Regions from separate parts of the Alteromonas sp. 07-89-2 genome, predicted to be linked through region 1. Evidence: predicted binding sites of a transcription regulator. Region 1 holds the regulator's gene; each other region holds the start of a gene.
What was found. Region 1 encodes sigma-54, which starts transcription at its own class of promoters, with help from an activator protein. Its sites were predicted from a motif close to GTTGGCACGNNNNTNGNNT; they were not measured.
Positions count from the first base shown of each region.

Region 2: F0261_RS11365 (glucan biosynthesis protein) is a predicted target of sigma-54. The motif match lies at 4,714-4,732, and genes of this name have one in related genera.
Region 3: F0261_RS14035 (PAS domain-containing sensor histidine kinase) is a predicted target of sigma-54. The motif match lies at 4,482-4,500, and genes of this name have one in related genera.

Region 1 is NZ_VTYM01000023.1:118,711-126,601, forward strand. It holds gene F0261_RS14925 (spondin domain-containing protein) at 1-415, opposite strand, end outside; gene F0261_RS14930 (spondin domain-containing protein) at 428-1,243, opposite strand; gene F0261_RS14935 (response regulator transcription factor) at 1,464-2,216, shown strand; gene mgtE (magnesium transporter) at 2,268-3,626, opposite strand; gene F0261_RS14945 (HPr family phosphocarrier protein) at 3,801-4,073, opposite strand; gene rapZ (RNase adapter RapZ) at 4,073-4,918, opposite strand; gene ptsN (PTS IIA-like nitrogen regulatory protein PtsN) at 5,003-5,446, opposite strand; gene hpf (ribosome hibernation promoting factor) at 5,460-5,747, opposite strand; gene F0261_RS14965 (RNA polymerase factor sigma-54) at 5,778-7,259, opposite strand; gene lptB (LPS export ABC transporter ATP-binding protein) at 7,333-7,891, opposite strand, start outside.
Region 2 is NZ_VTYM01000015.1:32,546-40,436, forward strand. It holds gene F0261_RS11340 (ATP-binding cassette domain-containing protein) at 1-1,750, shown strand, start outside; gene F0261_RS11345 (TIGR02444 family protein) at 1,731-2,240, shown strand; gene F0261_RS11350 (hydrolase) at 2,261-3,295, shown strand; gene F0261_RS11355 (YheU family protein) at 3,344-3,580, shown strand; gene F0261_RS11360 (outer membrane beta-barrel protein) at 3,634-4,188, opposite strand; gene F0261_RS11365 (glucan biosynthesis protein) at 4,945-6,570, shown strand; gene mdoH (glucans biosynthesis glucosyltransferase MdoH) at 6,551-7,891, shown strand, end outside.
Region 3 is NZ_VTYM01000021.1:52,346-60,236, reverse strand. It holds gene pseG (UDP-2,4-diacetamido-2,4,6-trideoxy-beta-L-altropyranose hydrolase) at 1-611, opposite strand, end outside; gene pseF (pseudaminic acid cytidylyltransferase) at 608-1,312, opposite strand; gene F0261_RS14050 (adenylyltransferase/cytidyltransferase family protein) at 1,359-1,814, opposite strand; gene F0261_RS14045 (flagellin) at 1,989-2,783, shown strand; gene F0261_RS14040 (sigma-54 dependent transcriptional regulator) at 2,947-4,410, shown strand; gene F0261_RS14035 (PAS domain-containing sensor histidine kinase) at 4,547-5,689, shown strand; gene F0261_RS14030 (sigma-54 dependent transcriptional regulator) at 5,706-7,043, shown strand; gene fliE (flagellar hook-basal body complex protein FliE) at 7,285-7,620, shown strand; gene fliF (flagellar basal-body MS-ring/collar protein FliF) at 7,633-7,891, shown strand, end outside.

The DNA of each region.
Region 1 (7,891 bases):
GAGGACCCAATATACCCCCAGAGTTTTGCGCATCCAAAAAGTCTGTGGCGTCCATGGCTTCAGTAATGACCATAGACGGGTCACCGCCTTCAGCCATTATTTCAATGCCCATGCTGGCTGGCTCGCCTTCATTAAATGAATGGAAGCCTGACTCATGCAATATGACGGCGGCAGGTGCAAAGGGCTGAGAGTAGGTTAAGTTGGTAATTTGTACGGTATAAACCGCTGAATTACCGTTAATACCGTCTTGTCCGTCCGAACCGTCCTGGCCATCCGTACCATCTTGTCCGTCAGTACCTGCTTCCCCCTGCGGACCAGCTGGTCCTTGAGGGCCTGTATCACCATCGTCGCCGCAGGCAGCAAGAAGCGCTGAAAGCATCAATAATGTACTGAGTTTAATTATTGGATTATTCATCGTATTGGCTCCTTAAGATGCAGGAACAGTAATAACTACACGTGCTACTGGGTTCAACCAACGGTGTACGGTAGAGTCCAGATCACTGGCACCAGCGGCGCTATCAGTATCACCAAGCGCATTGCGGTGGATGTGTACTGGGCCATCTTCACCATCTTCAATTTCGCCATTAACGATTTGTGCACCCACACCCGTGCCACCTGTACCCAAATCAACAATACGAGTTGGAGCGCCGCCACCGGCAACACCCGGTACGCCATATCCACCCAGCGAATTTCCGGTCCCAGCTTCAACAACATCTGTACGGGCACTATTTAGTTCATCGTTAAGCTCAGTACCGGCATCGTATGCATTAAGGTAATAAGTGTAGGTACCCGGCTCGGTTGGAATTTCAATACTGTCCATACCAACAAAAGCGTCGTTAGTAGGTATTAGCATGGAAAGTAGCGAAAGATATGGCTTGTCCATAGTATCGAAGGGATAGCTTAACGTAGCTTTCGGCGCGAGAAGTCCGCCAAAACGGTGCCACGTATTTGAACCATTGTCGGTATCAACAGGGCCGAGTAACGCTTCAAAGTTTGCGCCACTTGAATCAGCATTTTGTTCGTCGTCAATAACACCAGCTTCAGCTAACCACGCTAGAGCTGATGACGCAGGTTGCCCAACTTCAAAGGCATCGACGGTGTCATCGTGAGCTATGACTAAGCGCGGCGTAAAACTCTGCGCCTGAGTCAGGTTGGTAATTTCAATGTCTAAAGTGACAGCTTGGCTTACTGATACTGCTGCTAGCGACAAAAGCGTTGCGCTAGCAAGTTTAGTGAATTTCATTTTATTGTCCTTATTTATGGCTTAAATCGCATAAAAATTTAGGGCAGTAAAATGTCCAATTCATCACAGAACTTTCACAAAACGCACACAGATTCGTCTCAATAAATAACAGTGCTGTTATAAATTCTGAATTTATATTTTTTAAAAAAATTGTAATCACTGTGAAAGAAAACCACGAACACACTGGTCTTGTTTTTTATTGGCGAATTAGGAGCGAGATATGATCCTTATCATCTACAGTGGAAATAAGTTTCAACAGAACATATCGCAATGCTTAAGTAAGCATAGCTTTCTTTACGACGCAGTCTCTAATTTTCAATCCGCAGAGTCGCTGCTTAAGGCGCAGCATTATTCGCTCGTTATTGTTGAGTCGCATGGAAATATTATCTGTCTTAATCGTATAAAAGGCCTTGTTGATACGAACCCCGAAAGTTGGGTGATGGCAGTGGAAAGTGACGCGATGACAGACGATGTGGCCGACGAAGAGGTAGATGAAGCAAACTACTATGAAGTAGGCGTAGATGATTATCTATCAGGGCCATTTGATGCACGTATGTTTATTGCCCGTATTCGCTCCCATATGCGCAGAAGTATGCCTAGCCAAGAACATTTAAGACCATCTCAAGGTAGTGAAGAGCGCATCGAAATAGGACCCCTTAAAATCGACCAGCGATTTCATAGCGTAACCTTAAATGGCCAAGTGCTAACGTTAACGGCTAGGGAGTTTGCGCTACTGGATTATTTTTGTCGTCATCCAAACCAAGTTTTTTCTCGCAATCAATTGCTCAGTGAGGTGTGGGGCTATAACCACGAAGGCTACGAGCACACGGTGAATACCCATATAAATCGGTTACGCACTAAGCTTGATAAAATCAACAGTATTGAAAATGGCGGACAGCTAGTAGAAACCGTCTGGGGTGTGGGTTACAAGCTGAACGTCAATGGATATATAGCGAAAGCGCTTATTGCATGAGTGTTGTTTAGCTCACCCATGCCCTATCAGGCATGAGAGTTCAAAATTAACTTAAATTAGAAACAGCGTCGCAGTACCTAAGAAAGCAAAAATACCCACTACATCGGTTATCGTAGTTAAGATAACACTGCCAGCTAGGGCAGGGTCTATCTTAAGACGCTTCATGATCATAGGTAAGGTTGCGCCCGCTAAAGCAGCTGCAATCATGTTTACCATCATGGCAAAGGCAATAATTACGCCCAGCATGTAATCTTGTTTCCATAACGCGATGACAGAGGCAATAAGCACCGCCCAAATGGCACCGTTTAAAAAGCCGATGGATATTTCTTTACTGATAAGCCATCGTGAGTTACTCGCGTTAACATGGCCTAGTGCCATACCGCGAATAACTAGCGTTAGCGTCTGATTACCCGCTACACCGCCCATACTGGGGACAATGGTATTTAATATAGCTAACACAGCCAGTTGGCTGAGCGTTGCTTCAAATAGATCACTCACCATCGCAGCCATTAGCGCCGTCACTAAGTTTACCGCCAGCCACACCGAGCGTCGTTTGGTACTTTGCATAACGGGTGCAAAGGTATCTTCGTCATCATCAAGACCCGCCATACTCATCATCGAGTGCTCGGCGTCCTCACGAATAATATCAACCACGTCATCAATGGTAATTCGGCCCACTAAGCGATGGTTTTCATCTACAACAGGTGCTGAAAGCCAATTGTATCGCTCGAACAGGCTTGCCACTTCATCGTCTGGCATATTCACAGGAATCGCTTCAGATTCCTCGTCCATAACGTCAGACACTTTATCGTCGGTATCTGCGGTGAGTAAACGGGTAACCGGAACGATACCAACAAGGTTGTCAGTTCGGTTTACCACGTAAAACGTATCCGTATTCTCAGGTAGCTCGCCTTTTAAGCGGATATAGCGCAGAACCACGTCAATGGTCACATCTGGACGTAATGTGATGGTGTCGGTGTTCATGATGAAACCAGCGGTTTCCTCACCGTAAGACAGCGCTTGCTCTGCGCGCACGCGATCTTGTGCATCCATCGAATCTAGAATATCGGCCAATACTGGCTCGGGAAGGCTGCTTAGCGTCTCTGCTAAGTCATCGGTATCCATCTCTTCAAGTGCGTCAACCACATTAGCGGGAAGCATTTTTGTAATGATACCGTTTCGAACATCGTCAGACAGTTCTTCTAAAATGTCGCCGTGAAAGTCACCATCAATGAGCTCCCATAATTCGTCACGGGTTCTGCTAGGGCTAGATTCAAGAATGTGGGCGACGTCTGAAGGCGGTAATTCAAGCAGAAGCTTACGTACAGATACGAATTGACCGTTGGTCAACGCAGCGTTGAGTGCGCGTAACTGAGTTTGTACGTATTTAGAAACAAGCGCTTCTGCCATAAGGCGTTATTCCTACAAGCTAAAAGATGAACAATGCAGGCCATAGAGCCTAAGTGGGCGTAGAATATCGCAATTATGATGAGTCTGTCATGATAATTGCGTAGGTTTTGCGCAGGATTTTAAGATAACTGCGCTAAGTGTTGATTAATTGGTCAATGGATTGGGCAAGTAAGACTATTCGTCTTCGTTAAATCTGCCCTCAATAAGCTCTTCAATAGCTGCAAGTGCATCAACAGCATCACTGCCGTCCACAATCACGTCTACCTGTTCACCTTGATGGCTTTCAAGCATCATTAATCCCAATACACTGCTTGCGTCTGCTTCTTTATCGCCTTTTTTTAAGATGATTTTAGCGTCGAATTGATTAGCCAGTTTAACCAGTTGGGTCGCCGCTCTTGCATGCAACCCTAACTTATTGACGATAGTTAGCGTTTTTTGAATAGTCATTACTGATTCAGCTCTCTATGGCGAATTTGTACATCAGGGTGTATTTCACTGAAGGTTTTCGACAGGGTCTGTGCGATATAAACCGAACGGTGTTGGCCACCAGTACAGCCAATTGCTACGGTTACGTAACTTCTGTTATTGCGCTCTAAATGAGGCAGCCATGTCGTTATTAAATTCTGAATTTGCCAAATGAACTTGGTCACTACAGGCTGCGACCCCAAAAATACTTCTACTGGTGCGTCTAATCCGGTCAAATGTTTAAGATCGGGCTCCCAATGGGGGTTAGGTAAAAAGCGGGCATCAAAAACGTAATCCGCATCTTTAGGAATACCGTGCTTAAAGCCAAACGACTCAAACACAAGCACAAGGCGTGAGCTTTTCTTACCCAGGATACGCTCTCGAATTAACTCAGCCAGTTGGTGAATGGTAAGCTTATCTGTGTCTAAATATAAATCTGCGCGTTCAGCAATAGGAGCAAGTAGGGCAGACTCGGCTTTAATGGCTTCTGAAAGCGATTTATTAAGCTTGGCGAGAGGGTGAAGGCGACGTGTTTCGCTAAAACGCTTAACCAGTACATCATCGCTCGCGTCAATGTAAACAATGGTCATCGACCACGAAGAAGGCAGGTAGTCTAGAATTTCTACCAAATCGTCAGGATTTTTAGGTAAGTTTCTCACATCGATACTTACCGCAACCTGATCGTACTCGTCAACAACTGTATGGGTTAAGGTGGGAAGTAAGTTTACCGGGATATTATCAACACAGTAATAACCTAAATCTTCCAATGCGCGAAGTGCGACAGACTTACCAGACCCCGAACGACCACTGATTATTATCAGCTTCACCTACTTTCTCCCTAATACTCTGGTTTTATCACATACGCGTTGTTGAATTAGGCGCCTACTAAACGGTTAATAGGCGCTTAATGTTTAACTTAATGCAGATAGAATATCGTCGCTTGTCGTTGCGCGACGTATTGCTTTAATCGTTTCTTTGTCGCTTAGTTTACCAGCCACGGTGGCCAGCGTTTGAAGGTGTCCTTCGGTCTGTTCCTCAGGAACGAGTAGCGCAAAAAAGATGTCTACGGGTTTCTCGTCAAGGGCGTCGAAGTCAATTGCTGGCGTGCTGGTTACAACAATGGCAATCACTTTCTCGAGGCCCGGCAGGCGTCCATGGGGCAGGGCGATACCATTGCCAATGCCTGTACTACCCATACGCTCTCGAGCCATCAAACTGTTGAGTACCGTTGCCTGATCAATGTTCTCGTTTTGCTTGGCAGCGATATCAGCGATGATCTCAAGAATTCGCTTTTTACTATTACACTGAACCGCACACTCGGTGCGGTCCAGACTTACGATGGCTTGTATATCCATGCTTAATTAACTACTAATGTTTTTTCAGTTTTTCCTTATGCTTGATTACCTGCCGGTCGAGTTTATCAACCATGCTGTCAATCGCCGCATACATGTCGGTATTTTCTGAGGATGCGAATACTTCAGCGCCACTTAAATGAACGGTCGCCTCGGCTTTTTGATTTAATTTTTCAACGTTCAGGATGACATGCACATTAGAAATGTGATCAAAGTGACGTTCAAGTTTGCTGAACTTCGTATCGACATAATTACGCAAAGAGTCGGTGATTTCGACATGATGACCAGTAAGGTTGATTTGCATATTTCGTCTTCCTTATATTATTAAGCCCGATTAAATAAGGCTTTTGCGTTGGTTCGACGGCGGGATCGACAACGATTCCCGGTACTTTGCTATTGTTCGCCGGGCAACTTTAATGCCTTGTTCGGCCAACAATGAAGCAATCTTGCTATCACTTAGCGGCTTGCTAGGCTTTTCAGCGGCCACTAATTTCTTGATCAATGCACGAATCGCTGTAGATGAACATTCACCACCAGACTCTGTTGCAACGTGGCTTGAGAAGAAATACTTCAATTCGAAGATTCCACGTGGCGTATGCATGTACTTTTGCGTTGTCACTCGCGAAATAGTGGATTCGTGCATATCTACCATTTCTGCGACATCATTTAGCACCATTGGTTTCATCATTTCCGGGCCGTGCTCAAAAAAGCCCATTTGCTGCTGCACAATGCAGTTTGCAACCTTCATTAAGGTTTCGTTACGAGATTCAAGGCTCTTTATGAACCACTTAGCCTCTTGCATGTGTGAGCGGATGAATTGTGAATCGCTACTATTCTTGGCACGGCGACTCATTGCAGCGTATTGTTGATTTACGCTTAACTTAGGCAGACTGTCGGGGTTCAGCTCAACCACCCAACGGCCATTTTTCTTGGTTACTGAGACATCAGGAATAACGTACTCAGGCTCTTTAGTAACTAAAGCACTACCTGGGCGAGGATTCAAGGTTTGCAGTAAACGCATTGCCTCGCGTAGCTGATCTTCTTTCAATCGGCTTTTACGCATAAGCGTACGATAGTCTTTGCTGCTCAGTAAGTCAGAGTACTCTTCAATCAGTTGCTTTGCTTCAGCAAGCCACGGTGTGTCTTCTGAAAACTGGCGCAATTGCACCATCAAACATTCTTGTGGAGAGCGTGAGCCAGAACCAATAGGGTCAAACATCTGAATGCGCTTAAGCACACATTCTATTTCGTCCATTTCAATCGGCTCTTCCATATCATCATCGTTAACCGCTTCTAAAATATCATCAAGGGTAACGGTTAAATAACCTGACTCGTCGATAGAGTCGATGATTGCTGTAGCGATTGCGCGATCGGTATCCGAGAAATGGGTAAGGCGCATTTGCCAAAGAAGGTGTTCTTGAATATCTTCAGTAGTCTCACCTTGGAAGATTTGCTCGTCGTCATTGGATGGACCCGGAGCAGGCGAAGATGAAGCAGAGTAGTATTCGTCCCATGTGCTGTCGATTGGCAGCTCATCGGGAAGATCGTTTTTCTCAAGTGCATCGCCGGCTTCTAGTGTGTCACTAGATGCAGAAGCAGTGGCCTCAGAGCCGCTGTCATCGTTGTCGATATTGTTCTTTTCTAGTTGCGGCTCGTCGTTACCTTCTTCAACTTCTAATAGCGGATTAGAATCGAGCGCTTCTTGGATCTCTTGTTGAAGATCAAGTGTAGAAAGCTGCAGCAGTTTAATGGCCTGCTGAAGCTGTGGTGTCATGGTAAGTTGTTGGCTAAATTTTAGCTGTAAAGATGGTTTCATCTACGTCTTATTTAAATGCTCTAAATTGAATATACCAGAGCGAAACTGAAAAATGGCAATTCGGTTACATTAACTATAGCCTGAATTGTTCGCCTAGGTATACATCCCTTACTTTTTGATTACTTAAAACCTGTTCCGCCGTTCCTTGCGCAATAAGCTCGCCATGACTCACAATGTACGCCTTTTCACAAACATCCAATGTCTCTCGTACGTTATGGTCTGTGATAAGGATTCCAATACCCCTATCGCGAAGATGTTGTATTATCTTCTTTATATCATTAACTGATATTGGATCAACACCAGCAAATGGTTCGTCTAACAAAATAAATTGCGGTTTTGCTGCCAGAGCGCGGGCAATCTCAACGCGACGGCGTTCGCCCCCTGACAAACTCATCCCCGTACTATTACGTATATGGTTAATATTAAATTCATCAAGTAGCGCATCTGCTTCTTCTTCTTGCTGTTGTGAATTTAAATCTTTACGGGTTTGCAAAATGGCCATGATATTTTCATGCACTGTGAGTTTTCTGAAAATAGAGGCTTCCTGCGGTAGGTAGCCAATTCCGCGGCGTGCACGCTCGTGCATGGGCTGATGAGTTAGCTCATTGTCGTCGATTTCAATCTTGCCTTTA
Region 2 (7,891 bases), on a different contig from region 1:
CGTGGCACAGGAAACGCCAGCAACTGACCGGACTGCGATAGACTATGTGGTGGACGGTGACAAACATTTACGTAATCTACAGGCGCAATTAGAAGCCGCTGAAAAAAGCGGCGACGGTGTAAAGATTGGCCAAATTCACGGGCAGCTCGAGCAAGCGGGAGCATACGACGTGGAAGCTCGCGCAGCGACCATTCTGTCGGGTCTTGGGTTTACCAATGTGCAGTTAAGCGCACCAGTTAGCGATTTTTCAGGTGGCTGGCGTATGCGCCTAAACCTAGCTCAAGCGCTGCTTTGTCCTTCAGACTTACTGCTGCTTGATGAACCTACTAACCACTTAGACTTAGACGCCGTTATTTGGCTAGAGAAATGGCTTCAACGCTATGCGGGAACGCTATTGCTGATTTCTCACGATAAAGCTTTTATCGACAACACGGTTGCGCAAATTATCAGTGTTGAACAACAGAAGCTTATCACCTACACCGGTAACTACTCGTCTTACGAAACCCAGCGCGCTGAACGTATTCGCTTGCAAAACATTGAATATGAAAAGCAGCAGCAAAAAGTAGCGCACCTCAATTCGTTTATTACCCGATTTAAAGCTAAAGCGAGTAAAGCTAAGCAAGCGCAAAGTCGTATTAAGCAGTTGGAGAAAATGGAAACCTTGTTGCCAGCCCATATGGCAAGCCCATTTAGCTTTTCTTTTGCGCCGCCGTCGGCACTGCCAAACCCGCTTGTGCAAATGGAAAAGATACAGCTGGGTTACGACGACCATATTGTGCTGCAACAGGTGAAACTCAATTTAGTACCTGGCAGCAGAATAGGTCTTCTAGGTCGAAACGGGCAGGGTAAGTCTACGCTAATCAAACTATTGGCGGGCGTGCATGCGCCAAAACAAGGTATTTTTAATACGGCTAAAGGCCTTAAGATTGGTTACTTTGCTCAGCATCAGTTAGAAACGTTAGATGCTAACGCTACTCCGCTTCTTCATTTGCAGCGCATTGACGAAAAAGCCACCGAGCAGCAACTTCGCGACTATTTGGGCGGATTTGGATTTAATGGCGATGAAGCGTTAGCGCCCGTGGCACCTATGTCGGGCGGTGAAAAGGCGCGCTTAGTATTGGCGTTAATTGTTTATCAGAAGCCTAACTTATTGCTGCTGGATGAGCCTACCAACCACTTAGATTTGGAAATGCGCCATGCGCTAAATATAGCGCTTCAAGGTTTTGAGGGAGCCATGGTACTGGTCTCGCACGACCGCTTCTTACTCTCCTCGGTATGTGAGGATTTCTATTTGGTAGACAGTGGCGAAGTTGAACCATTTAAAGGCGACTTGGACGACTATCGCGACTGGATTTTAAAGCAGCAGGCAGCGGAAAAAGCCAAGGCCAACAGCGACGCCAAAAACGAAGAGCTACAAGAGACTGGCGCGCAGAGTAAGCCGGAACGCAAATTAGATCGTAAAGAAGAAAAACGCCGTGAAGCCGAGTTTAGGCAAAGGGTTGCGCCACTTAAAAAAGCCATTGAAAAACACGAAAAAGCCATGGAAAAATGTGGTGCTGCTTTGGCTGAGGTGGAAGCGTCACTTGCCGATACTTCGCTTTACAGCGAAGACAAAAAGGCGCAGCTTATGGGCCTACTCGACAAGCAAACTCAGCTTAAGCAACAGCTTGAGGAAGAAGAGATGGCATGGCTAGATGCCCAAGAGCAAATTGAGTTAAAACGAGAAGAGTATGACAATGCCAACGCCTAATATCGAAAACCGCGCGTTTTGGGAGTATAGCGTTTCTCGCTATACCAAAGGTGATATGGCTCCCCTTGCGCTTTTACTGCAAGACAACCACAAGGTTAATGTAAACGTTCTCTTGCTGATTTGCTGGTGTTTAGAGAATAATGTCATCATTAATTTGCCACAGCTTAAGGCAGTGATTGCGGCATCAAGTGCGACCGAAGAAAAGTTACAGTATCACCGTGCAAGGCGAAAGGCTGCGAGCCCCGAAAAAGGCGGAGACCAAGCAGAATATGACGCACTCAAAGCACAAGAGCTAGAGCTTGAAAGACAGCAGCAGCACGATATTGTTGCGTCGTTCAATGAGCAGCCAGTCACGCATCTGGGTCAAGGGCAATCTGTATCGTCTAACGTATTTAACGCGTCTATCGCAGCGTTTATAAATGCATACGGACTGCGAGACAACAACGAGGCGCGCCAACTAGTGAGCCTAGTGGTTAATCAACTATCGTAAAAACACAATAAGAAAACAAAATGAGTAAATCAGCGCTATCGCATGGAAAGATAATAAAAAGCAGCTTTAAGGTGCCAGGGTGGGCGAAGAACCGTCATGTGCAAACCATATGGCCGCGTTTTATTCAAAAGCGGTTGCCTTTGTCTTACGACATGGAGCGTCTCACATTACCCGATGACGACTTCGTCGATGTGGCGTGGGGGCCAAAACCGCAGGAAACATCGGGTATCGTGGTGATGTTTCATGGTTTAGAAGGCAGCATTAAGTCGCATTACGCGAACGATATGATGGCTCAATTGTCAGTGAATGGTTGGCAGGTGGTGATGATGCACTATCGCGGCTGTAGCGGCGTGCCAAATTTAAAAGCGCGGGCGTATCACAGTGGAGAAACAGAAGACCCCAGCTTTTTCTTAGAGTGGCTTCACGATAAATTTCCACGAATTCCTAAAGTGGCCATCGGCTTTTCCCTTGGCGGCAATATGCTATTGAAACTGTTGGGCGAAAACCCTGCGCAAAAGTGGCTTAAGGCAGCGATTGCCATTTCTTCACCTCTTAAACTTTCTGAATGCGCTAAATCAATTAACCAGGGTTTTTCTCGCGTATATCAAAAGTATTTACTTACTAGCATGAAGGATACGCTGCGTAAGAAAATGGAGTACATCGATTATCGCAAGCTTATACAGCTAACAAAAACTGATGTGGAAGAGATCACCAGCTTTACCCAATTCGACGAGAAGATCACAGCGCCGCTTCACGGCTTTGCAGACGCTCAAGACTACTATGAAAAGTGTAGTGCGTATCACTTTTTAAGCGCGATCCACTGTCCTACACTGGTATTACATAGCATTGATGACCCCTTTATGAATCACTTAATTGTGCCTAAGGAAGAAGAGCTTGCGCGCAACGTTACCGTGGAGCTAAGTGAACGAGGCGGTCACGTTGGGTTCATGCAAGGTTCTATATTAAATCCTAAAGTATGGCTGCACGAACGGGTGAAACGTTTTGTAAGTGAAGCCTTACCTGTAAATACTACGTGTCGTTATGTCAGCCGCTAATGTTGATGTTCTAATAATTTACCCAAACGCTTTTTATCAGGAGTGTGAATGATAATCCCCATTGACGCGCTAGAAGCCGATACGCTTTATAGCTTGGCTGAGTCTTTTGTTCTGCGAGAGGGCACGGACTACGGCGCTGAAGAAGTTGCGCTAGATGTGAAAGTGCAGCAAGTGTTAAACAGACTCAAGTCGGGTGAGGCGGTGCTGGTCTATTCAGAGCTTCATGAAAGTGTAGATATCAAAAGAAAAGAAGATATTGAGCCAAGCGAAGCTGAAGAACAATAGACACAAAAAAGCCGGGTCGAGCAGCCCGGCTACCTACCTGAGGAGAGGAAGGCTTAAAACGCGTAACGTGCAGTTACCTGCATAATGTCTAAATCATCAATGATTCTGTAGTTTGCACCCACAGCCCATTGTGGCGTGATGTAATAGTTAGCGCCTACTCTAAATGTCGCTTCACCATCGTCTACATCGTAGTAGCCAACTTCACCCGCCAGCTCTACCTGCTCTGTGATCATCGAGCGAAGGCCAGCATTGATGCTGTAACCTGTTTCGTCGTTTACGTCACCGTCAATACGCTCTAAGTTGGCACCAAAATACGCGTCTGTTGTCGCGTTAACAGGTAAACGGTAACCCGCACCTAGTGTCAGCATATCAAAGTCAAAGTTGCCCTCTTCAAAGAAGCTATACTCGCCGTTTAGGTACCAGTTGCTATTCAATAGGTATTTACCGTTAACGGTTAAACCGTCTGGTTCAAAAGACTCATTGTCGTCAAAGTCCATTTTGGTGTAACCACCTTCTACGTAACGCCAGTCAGGCTTGTCGGCCATAGCTGTAAGAGGAAGTGTTGCCGCAGTTAGTGCTGCTGCAATAAGTGTGAATGATTTACGCATGTGATAACTCCTTAGTATGTTAAGTAACCCACCTTGTTCATCGCGAATGTTCTCGGTTTGTTATAAATGTGCAAACCCAAGCGCAAGTCAGCGCTTAACAGCGCGCTACAAAAGGCTACTTGGTTGATGAACACAAAGCCGTACTTGCCTTCATGCCATCTTTGTTATTTCCGTTAAGAAATAGTGTCCGATTTATTTATCAACATGATGAATAGCAAAGCGTTTGCCAACTTCGTACTAAATCACTATTTTGATATGTCTTAATTTATCTATGTAGCTAATATTTATAGATAAAATACGTCTGGCTTTTTAGAGGCTACACATTTGAAATGTTCAAAATCAAAGTTTGATGTATTCCTAGTAAAACGTTGGCACATAAAACTGTCTCTAAAAAACAACAGTTATCCTTTTGTCTAACTCATCGGACATTTTTACAAGCCAGTGTTCTCCAATAATCCACAATGTGTGTGTTTGTAAGGCATTGTAAATTATGAAAAATATAAAAAATAACGGCGGCTATTTCGTGTTGGAACAGCTTTTGCTCAAGTCTCTGTGTGTTATCCAACATTCACTTTAGCCCTTCGGCAAGGAATTCGGTTTTTCACGATATTAGTGGATAAAGAAAGGAAGAGAGCGCCTTTCTCGCGTGGCTTCAATCAATACCGTTTTTGTAAAAGACGCTTTTCAGTAAGTAAGGCGTGTAACGAGTTGTTGATGGTCATCTGGATAACCATTGTTTTCATAAGGAGAGGACAAATGGCTAAGCCAGTTTCGATTTTCGGTAAAGATTTACAAACGAATGTGCGTCAGCGCAATAAGCTGTCACACCTTCTTTTAGCGATGAGCAGTGTCATCGCATTATTTGCGTTTCATCAAGCCGGTGCAGTTGAGGTTAACAACGATAATCAGCCTCAAAAAGCATCGCCGGTTCTTCAGTCAATTATTGATGCTGCACGCCAGTCAGCGACAGAGAGCTACGAGCAGGACGATCACGGGTTAAACAGCAAGCTTAAAGAAATTGACTACACTACGTATCGTTCAATTCGCTTCAAGCCCGAGCAGAGTCTTTGGCATGACGAGAATGACTACGAACTGCAGTTTTTTCACCCGGGTTTTTTATATGAATACCCCGTCACTATCCACACTATTGGTGAAAGCAATAAGCCTGAACGCCTAGCGTTCAACAGTGACATGTTCAACTACGACGGGTCTGCGTCGGGGTTAGCTGGGCTAACGGACGAAAAGTCAGGCTTTGCTGGATTTCGCGTTCACTACCCTATCAAGAACGAAGAGTACAAAGACGAATTTGCTGTATTTTTGGGGGCATCGTACTTCCGTCTTGTAGGTGAAAATCAAGTGTACGGTATCTCTGCACGAGGTCTTGCGATTGATACGGCGCTAGCCAAAGGCGAAGAGTTCCCCCACTTCACTGAGTTCTGGGTCATAGAACCGAGTGAGGGTAAACCTATTACTGTTTATGCGCGTCTTGAAAGCCCTTCTGTAGCGGGCGCGTACAAATTTGTTATACAGCCTGATATTGATACCAGCGTTAAAGTAGAGAGTTGGTTATTTGCCAGAGATGACGTGAGCAAGCTAGGCATTGCACCATTTACCAGTATGTTCTTGTATGGCGAGAACACAGAAAAGCGTCATGACGACTATCGTCCAGAGGTGCATGATAGTGACGGTGTGCTCATGGTAACTCACGCTGGTGAAGAAATTTGGCGTCCACTGACTAATCCTGCACGCCTTCAAGTCACGTCACTTAGCGACGCAAACCCTAAAGGATTCGGCATGCTTCAACGCGACGGCGAATGGGATAATTACCTCGACGCAGAGGCCAATTACCATATACGCCCAGGGCTATGGGTGACGCCAGAAGCTGGTTTTGAAAAAGGCCGATTAGAAGTCGTCGAAATTCCAACTAAATCCGAAATACACGACAATATCGTGGCTTTTTGGACGCCTGAAAAGCCATTCAATTCGGGCGAATCACTGTATTTCGCTTACGAGCTTAAAACCGTAGAACAAAATCCGTTTGTCAGTGAACTGGCCTCAGTAGTACGTACCCGCCAAGGCAAGGCTGTGTTGCCGGGTGACGAGTTTAAAAACGACAGTCTAAATACGACACGACAGTTCAGCGTGGACTTCAGCGCGCCTTCTGCCATTGCTTTTGATAACGAGTCGATGAAGTTGGTGGTACAGGGTACTAACGGCACGATTTCTCAGCAGCGACTTTACCCCGTTGCTGATGGACAAGAGTGGCGGGCCACCTTCTTTGTTAAGCCGAAAGAAAAGCAGACGGTAGATATGCGCGCTTACATAGAGAAAGACGGTAAACGTGTGAGTGAGGTTTGGAATTATGTCTACCAACCAAAATAATCGCGCTTGCGCAGCGATATCGGACGAGGCTAAAGCCGTGCCTCAGGTTAAAAGTGATGGCACTGCACGTGCTTCACATTTCATCTTAAAAGGAGAGCATATGCGTTTGTTTATCATGGCAATGCTAGTTATTCCAAGCACGGCACTGGCCGGTTGGAGTTTGTACGAAATCTTTTTACCTAACGGCCTTACCAACCTAGAGATTGCACAGCTGGGGTTGGGGCTAACCCTGTTCGCATGGTTGTGTATGGCGTTTTGGACAGGCATTATCGGTATCTTTTTGCAGCTTTTTAACGTCGACCCGTTGAGCTTGCGCAGAAATCAAACGCCTCCTGATGCTACTGCGCCATTAACGCAAAAGCACGCCGTGGTCATGCCGGTTTATAACGAAGATACCCGCCGTATTATGGTGGGGTTTGAAGCTTGTATTCGCGAATTAATGGAAAGTGACAACAGTTCTAAATTCGACTTTTTCATGCTCAGCGACACCCGCGATATGGAAAAAGCGGATGCAGAGCTACGTGCCTTTACCCGTTTGAAAAAGCGTTTAGGTGCCTTCTCTAGTCAAGTGTTTTATCGTCGTCGCGAACAAAACCTGCACAGAAAAGTGGGCAACCTTAAAGAGTTTTGTGAACGCTGGGGTGCAAATTACGAGTCAATGATTGTATTAGATGCCGACAGCGTAATGACTGGAGAGCGCATGCAAGACTTGGCGCGTCGTATTGAGCAAAACCCTGATACGGCGTTGGTACAGACCATTCCAATGCCGGTACGTCAAAACACCTTCTTTGGTCGTTTTGTGCAGTTTGCTGCTCACCTTTACAGCCCAATGTTGGCGACAGGTCTATCGTTTTGGCAAACAGACAGTGCAAACTATTGGGGGCACAATGCCATTATTCGTATTGCACCATTTATGCAGCACTGCGGGCTACCTACCCTTGAAGGGCGCGCGCCTTTTGGCGGTGAAATTTTAAGTCATGACTTTGTTGAGGCTGCGCTACTGCGCCGTGCTGGCTGGCAGGCCTACTTGCTTACCGACACCACGGGCAGCTATGAAGAAGTGCCAAGTAACATTGTTGACTACGCAATTCGCGACCGTCGCTGGGTGCAGGGCAACATACAGCATTTAGGGTTATTGAACGTTAAAGGTCTTAAAATGGCAAACCGCCTGCACTTCTTATTTGGTGCGTTTGCGTACATCTCTTCACTCATACTATTTTGCATGTTGGCGCTAGGTACAGCAGATGCGTTAATTCGCGCCACGTCAGTGCCAGAGTTCTTCGTGTCTGAATACCAGCTTTTCCCTAGTTGGCAGGTAGCG
Region 3 (7,891 bases), on a different contig from region 1:
CGCTCTGTTAAATTCCCAGGGTCGCTGCCGCCAAAGCAGACTAGAATATGATTGTCATTTCTAGGCATTGGTGGTGCGCGGTAAAACTCATTTCTTAAAATAGCGAACCCGGGTCCTAAGAGTTTTTGGCAATGAGGAGGGACAAGCTGATCGTATCGGAATTCAAAGTCCTCAAAGAGATTTTGGTCCAAAATCACGTCACAGTCGTGTTGGCGGTTTGCTAAATCGTCAATGACAACAATATGTTTGCAGCGACTGCGCATTACTTTACTAAACGAAGCTGATAGCTGATAGTGGTCGACTATAAGCATGTCGATAGGCTCATCGTTTATATCATCAAGAAGCGCTATACAGTGAGCAGCATGAGAGACTTGCGCTGCTTCACTTAAGACTGCCGAAGCATTACCTTTCCGTTCGCCTTTATGAAGTGATGGCGTGGACAATGTTTTAATTCCAGCACGCTGTATCTGTTGTTGTAGAGTTGAAGGCAACGCACAACAAAGGAATGTTACGTTGTGTGAGGGAAGTACTTGTGTGACCAAGGTTAAGCAACGCATAACGTGGCCGAGTCCTATTTGCGCCGTACCATCGACCCTAAAAACAATCCTCACTTTACGCTTTCGCTCTGCACAAGCTTGTAAAGCAGTTCAGCTCTAACCCAATCTTCAGGTGTATCAATATCCTGCACCAAGTGGTCTGGCATTACTACCATTTTCGAGTTGGCACCGAAAATGCGTTTGGTAGTATCAAGCCAGGTTTTGTGATGGCCCCAATACAACTGTCCTGCATCATGGAAGGCAGGTGGTAAATCCTGTGAGCGCTGAGTAATGCCAAACTCGTCAAAAGGTTTTACGCCGCCATTTTCGGTTTGTAATATCGCCCGTTGAATTGGAAATGAGAATCTTGCCGCTGTAAATACGTAGTCTGTATCGTCAGCGTTCATTAGCATTTCATAGCAAGAATTAATTAAAGATGTGGTCAGAAGAGGCGATGTTGCATATACACAGGCGCAATAATTTATATCCCAGCCTTTTTCTAACAGAGTGCTCAGTGCATGGCGAACCACAGGACTAGTGCCTGTGTAATCATCTGCCAATTCTGCAGGTCTCATGAATGGCACCTCAGCACCATAATCTCTTGCTACGTTCGCAATAGATTCATCGTCTGTTGAAACCACTACTTTGTCTACATAGGGGCTTGCCAACGCATTTTCTATTGCATGGGCGACCATAGGTTTACCGCAAAACGGTTTTATATTTTTTCTAGGAATGCGTTTGCTTCCGCCCCTTGCTGGGATTATGGCTACGTTCATTTACTTTTTCCGTTCAAAAAAGGCTAGCTCGAGTCTAACAGCGAGCTCAAAGCCGCTGCATCAACGCATTTAAATGCTCTGTTAGGCTTTGCAATTGGCGAATTTTTTCGTTTTGAATTTCGCTGATAACGGTTTTAAGTTCAGTAGTAGAGACATCTTGTGTGCGCGGTAGATACACAACTTTAACGATATCTTGCAGATCATCGAACTTTCCAATCCAGTCATCACCCATCGCGAAAATGTCAGCGCCTTCTCGCTCAAGGTCTTCTCGTTTCTGTTCCCAACAGTTTTCTTGAAATACATCGTCGACATAACGGCAGGAGAGCAAAATTTCTTTTCTGTCTTCATATGGTATGACTACGTTTTTACCTTTCACCGTATTGAATTCATCAGAGGACAAACCAACCACTAGCCTATCGCCTAAGCTGTGTAATCGCTTTAAAAGCCTTACATGCCCTATATGGAAAAGGTCGAAGGTGCCGTACGTCACCACAGTAGTCATAGCATTAATCTCTGAAAATAAACAAATTGTACACTCATAACTTATCGGCAAGTCAAACTATTCCATGAGCGTATAGATTTGTTCGTAAAGGTATCGACTATCATACAAATGGGTGACTACATTTTGCTCAGCTTTCTGCTAAACTTAACGAGTTACATATTTTAGGAAAGCATCATGCAAGTTAATAGTTCAACGTCCTCACTTCTCAGCCAAGTGCAAGAGAAGCAAGAATCCTTGATGGAAAAGCTTGCCAGTGGTAAGAAAGTTAACGATGCAACTGACGGCGCAGCAGCTCAGCAAATCATCGACCGGTTAACCTCTGAAGTAGAAGGTAACCGTCAGGCTATCAATAACGTTTACGACGGAATTTCGGTGGCGCAGGTTGCAGAGGGTGGTTTAGGCAGCATCAATGACGATGTAAACCGCATTCGTGAACTTACCTTACAGTCTGGTAATGGTGTTTTGAGCAATGGCGATCGCCGTGCTATCCAATCTGAAATTACGCAATTACAAGAGAATATCTCCCAAACCATTGAGCAGACGAATTTTGCTGGCAAGCCGTTATTATCTGAAAATGGCTCACTTGAATTCCAATCAGGTTCAAGTGCGGGTCAATCAATTAGCGTCAATACACAGGATGTTGCTGCTCAATTAAACGATGTGCTGTCTATCGATATTACGTCGGGAACCAGCATTGAAGATGCGCTAGGTGCAACTGATGCTGCAATTGAAACGCTCGGTAACGCGCGAGGCGATTTAGGTGCTACCCAAAACCGTTTCGAAAGTGCGGCGCGTTCTCTTACTCAAGCTAACGTGAACACCGCTGAAGCGCGTAGCCGCATTCAAGATCTTGATTTTGCTCAAGCTGTGTCACAGCAAGCGTCAAACGATGTGCTTGGTCAGGCGGCGCTAACCGTTCAAGCGCAAGCGAATCAGCAGCAAAGTCAGGTTTTATCTCTGTTGAGTTAAACCAACATACGTTAATTTTGCTAAAATTAATCGAAAGAAGCAGGGTAACCTGCTTTTTTTATTGATACATTTCCGAAAACAGCGGTTGCGCTCCGATCTTTTGTCGTTACAATTTGTAAATGCGCTAAACTGTAAATAATAACAAAGCGTTCTCGGGGAATTGATGAAGAACATTTTGCTGGTTAGTGACAACCAGGAACTTATTCAAAACTTGGAAACTATCGTTACCTTCATGGGAGAATCGTGTCAATCGCGAGGCTTTAGTGATTGCGAACGGTATTTGCAAGATAGTGGGGCTGATGCTGTTCTTATAGAGCACATATCGCCAGCCATAGTCAGCGGACTGGTTGAGAAGTTTCCTCACATACCATTTGTAGCATTGGTTGAAAATAATAGCCAAGCATCAGCAGGGTGTAATCTCGTTAGCGTTATTGCAACGCCATTAACCTATCCCGTTTTGACCCAAGCTATCCATCGTTGCCAAGAATACTCAAGGCGCAAACCGAGCTTGTCTCGTACATCGGGAACAAAGACGCGACTGTTTAGAAGCCTTATTGGTAAAAGCGAACAAATACAAATAGTTCGTCGATTAGTTGAACAGGTTGCTCCAACTGATGCCACTGTCTTGATTCTAGGTGAGTCTGGAACAGGTAAAGAGGTCGTTGCACGTAATGTTCACTTCTTATCTGAACGCAAAGACGGGCCATTTATTCCGGTAAACTGCGGTGCCATTCCTGGCGAGCTGCTAGAAAGCGAGCTATTTGGTCACGAAAAAGGGGCATTTACTGGCGCAATCAGCGCGCGTAAAGGCCGTTTTGAGTTAGCGGAAGGCGGTACGTTGTTTTTGGATGAAATCGGCGATATGCCGCTTCAGATGCAGGTTAAATTATTGCGCGTGTTACAAGAGCGTACCTTCGAGCGCGTGGGCGGCAACAAGCCCCTTCAGTGTAACGTACGCATCATCGCCGCGACGCACCGCAATTTGGAAACCATGATCAGTGAAGACAAGTTCCGTGAGGATTTGTATTACCGACTCAACGTATTCCCAATTGATAGCCCTGCACTCAGACAACGAAAAGACGATATCCCCTTATTGCTTCAAGAGCTAAATAGCCGTATCCAAGGTGATGGGGTGGAAGGTGTGCGCTTTACCGAGCAAGCGATCGCCTCGTTAATGGAGCACGAATGGGCGGGCAACGTTCGTGAGCTGTCTAACTTGGTTGAACGCTTAACTATTCTTTATCCTGGTCAAATCGTCGATATCGCCGATTTACCTGAGAAATATCAATACGGTGATGTACAGGCTTACGAGCCTGATTATCCAGAAGAAATTCTTGAGCGTGAAGCATTCAATGCACTCTTTGCTGAAGCGGCCGCACAAGAGCCAGAAGAAGATCTTAACGAGCAAAGCCATGAGGGTTTGAACGGAATGGTTTCTTCATCTTTACCTGAGGAAGGGGTTAATCTCAAAGAGTACCTTTCTGAGTTGGAAGTAAACCTCATTCGACAGGCGTTAGACAATCAAGATTGGGTGGTGGCTCGAGCTGCCGACAAACTTGGTATGCGCAGAACAACGCTTGTCGAGAAAATGCGGAAGTACGATATTCAACGTACTGAAGAAGCGTAATGTCAGGTAATTGACGTTGCGCTTTTCTCTATAATTTCATCCTATCTAACTGAAAAATAAGCCAATGATGAATTGGCACATCTTCTGCTTTATTTAAGCCATAGTTTAACAGCGTCTGCAATTTGACGAGGGCAATATGGCTTTTGACAGCACACCACAATCAACTGAGTACTCAGCATCAAGCTATGCGTTAGATAGTATTGATAATGCGATATCTCGTGATGAATACGACCCCTCAAGCTGTGACGATATTTCGTCTTTACGGTTGCAGGCGAGTCGACTTGAACACTTACTTCAGGTAATGCCTGCGGGCGTTATCGTTATAGATGGCAAAGGGATCGTACGCCAAGCCAATGAGCAAGCGAAAGCACTGTTAGGTGAACCGCTGGAAGAGGAAGTGTGGCGAAGTATTATCACGCGCTCATTCAAGCCTCGCGCTGACGATGGCCACGAAGTCTCACTTGTTGACGGTCGCCGAGTGAAGCTTTCTATCACGCCATTAGAAAATGAGCCTGGGCAATTAATTGTCATTACCGACTTAACCGAAACGCGGCAGCTGCAAGCACGCGTGAGTCATATGCAGCGCCTGTCCTCTTTGGGAAAAATGGTGGCATCCCTTGCTCACCAAATTCGTACGCCTCTCTCTGCGGCCATGCTCTATGCGTCTAATTTAACGCGCAAAGGCTTGGGACAAGAAGCACAAACTCAATTTGCAAACAAGCTAACTGACAGGCTTAAAGAGCTAGAGAGTCAGGTTAACGACATGCTGCTTTTCGCTAAGTCAGGGGAAGAACAAGTGGTCAGCCAAATTAGCTTGGGAGAGTTGTTTACTTCAATTGAAGGCATTGCCCAAACCATGACGGCTCAAGCACAGCAAACGCTAACTTTTAGCGGCTTCGATAAAAACGTATCTATTACCGGTAATCTTACAGCGCTTCAAGGCGCGTTATTAAACCTTGTTCACAACGCGAGCCAAGTTACTCCAAAAGGGGAGTGCGTGCACGTAGAAACTGCAGTGTCTGATGAACGTTTGCATGTGGCCATTATAGATAAAGGTCCTGGCGTACCGGATAAACTCAAAAACAAAATTTTTGAACCGTTTTTCACAACTAAAACTCATGGCACGGGCCTTGGCCTTGCGGTTGTTAAATCCGTCGTAAACGCCCACAACGGTTTGCTTAGCGTATCAAATATGCCAGAAGGTGGGGCGTGCTTTAGTGTGTCTTTGCCATGTGTGGTGAACGCTCAATCTTTACAAACATTGACGCATGTTGCGTAGGTCATAGGAGAGAATAATGTCTAAAACTACCATTTTAATTGTTGAAGATGACGCAGGATTACGCGAAGCACTCCTAGACACTCTTCTGTTAGGTAACTATGAGGTTGTTGCCGCTGACTGTGCTGAAGAAGCGTTAATGGTGCTGTCTTCGCGCTCCGTCGATTTAGTGGTAAGCGATATTCAAATGGGCGAAATGAGCGGTTTAACGCTACTTAAAAGTATCAAAACCAAGTACCCCAATATGCCGGTGCTATTGATGACAGCCTATGCCACTATTGATGATGCCGTGCAGGCAATGCGCGATGGCGCAACAGATTATCTATCCAAACCGTTTGCCCCAGAAGTACTGCTTAATTTAGTGGGACGCTACGCGCCTGCACAAAAAATAGAGTCACGCACGCCTATTGTTGCTGACCCTTCAAGCTTGAAGTTACTTGAGCTTTCTCGCAAAGTCGCGAAGTCCGACGCCACTGTGATGGTTATGGGACCAAGCGGTTCGGGTAAAGAAGTGCTGTCTCGCTATATTCACGATCAGTCGCCGCGAAGCGATGCGCCATTTGTCGCCATCAACTGTGCAGCCATACCAGAGAACATGCTAGAAGCGACCTTGTTTGGTTACGAAAAAGGTGCGTTCACTGGCGCAATCCAAGCTTGCCCGGGTAAATTTGAACAAGCCCAAGACGGTACGCTGTTACTTGATGAAATAACCGAGATGGATTTGGCGCTTCAAGCTAAACTGCTACGCGTGTTACAAGAGCGCGAAGTAGAGCGTCTTGGCGGACGTAAAACCGTTAAGCTCAACGTCCGTGTTATTGCTACAAGTAACCGAGATTTGAGAAAAGCAGTGGATGCGGGAGAGTTTAGAGAAGATTTGTACTATCGCTTAAATGTATTCCCTATCGAGTGGCGCCCGCTTTCGGAACGTCCGGGTGATATTGTCCCTCTTTCCGAACACCTGGTTCAGCGTCACGCTAGTTCTCAAGGGCTGGGTACTATCAGGTTAAGCGCAGCAGCACGCAATAAGCTGTCGCAATACAGCTGGCCTGGGAACGTTCGCGAACTAGAAAACGTGGTTCAGCGGGCGCTTATTTTATGTGAACACAATGAAATCGACGCCAGCGATTTAATGATTGACGAAGACATGACGGCACCTGTTGAAACACTGCAAGAGCATGTTGAAGAAAATAGGTTAGGGTCTGAGCTTCGTTACCAAGAACATCAAATTATCCTCGATACATTGGTGTCGTGTAACGGCAAGCGTAAAGATGTGGCAGAAAAGCTCGGCATTAGTCCAAGAACCCTTCGTTACAAATTAGCGCGCATGCGCGAAGACGGTATTGAAGTGCCCGCATAAGGTCGCTTTCTACACTTTCGGTTTCCTCGTCCTTATCCGTCGCCTCTGTAGTAAAGAAGGCGGCGGTTTTTTGTTGCTCACACTAAGTCAAACGCCATAAATTTGGCTAACCCTCTTATTTTTAATTTATCTTATTGATATATATGTCTTTTTAAAGTTGGCAAGCCCTTTGCTAAATCCCCTCTATACATAAGTTATACGCCGATGTTCAGGCGGTCTCGAAAAAGCACTAGGAGTGGTTATGGACGTTAAAGCCAATAGTTTGTATCAAGAAATGCAGAACATGATTGGGCAAACTCGTCTTCAAGTTAATGAGCCTCAACAGCAGCCGCTTAGTGAAGTTAATAGCTCGGCAAGTGATTTCTCGACCATGCTAAAGAATGCGGTAGATGGTGTAAACGGCATGCAGCTCGAATCTAAAGACGCGCAGCAGCGTTTTGAAATGGGCGACCCTAACTTAAGCCTAGCTCAAGTTATGCTGACGAAAGAAAAGGCGGGCATTGCTTTTGAAGCCACTGTTCAAGTACGTAACAAAGTACTTGAAGCCTATAAAACAATAATGAATATGCCGGTGTAGGTGGAGTAGGTTATGGCTGAAGCTACAGGTACAAACCTTACGGTTCCTGATCAAAATCAAGCAGTGGACAATGAGCCAGAAAACAAATCTGGTTTTATGGACACTTTAGGTAGCGCAGATATGATGCGCCAAATGGCCCTTGTGGTTGTTTTGGTAATCTGCGTCGCCATCGCTATTTTTATTCTTATCTGGTCGCAAGAACCTGATTACCGTCCACTTGCGAAAATGGAAACCCAAGAGCTTATTGAAACCCTCGATTATATGGATGCAA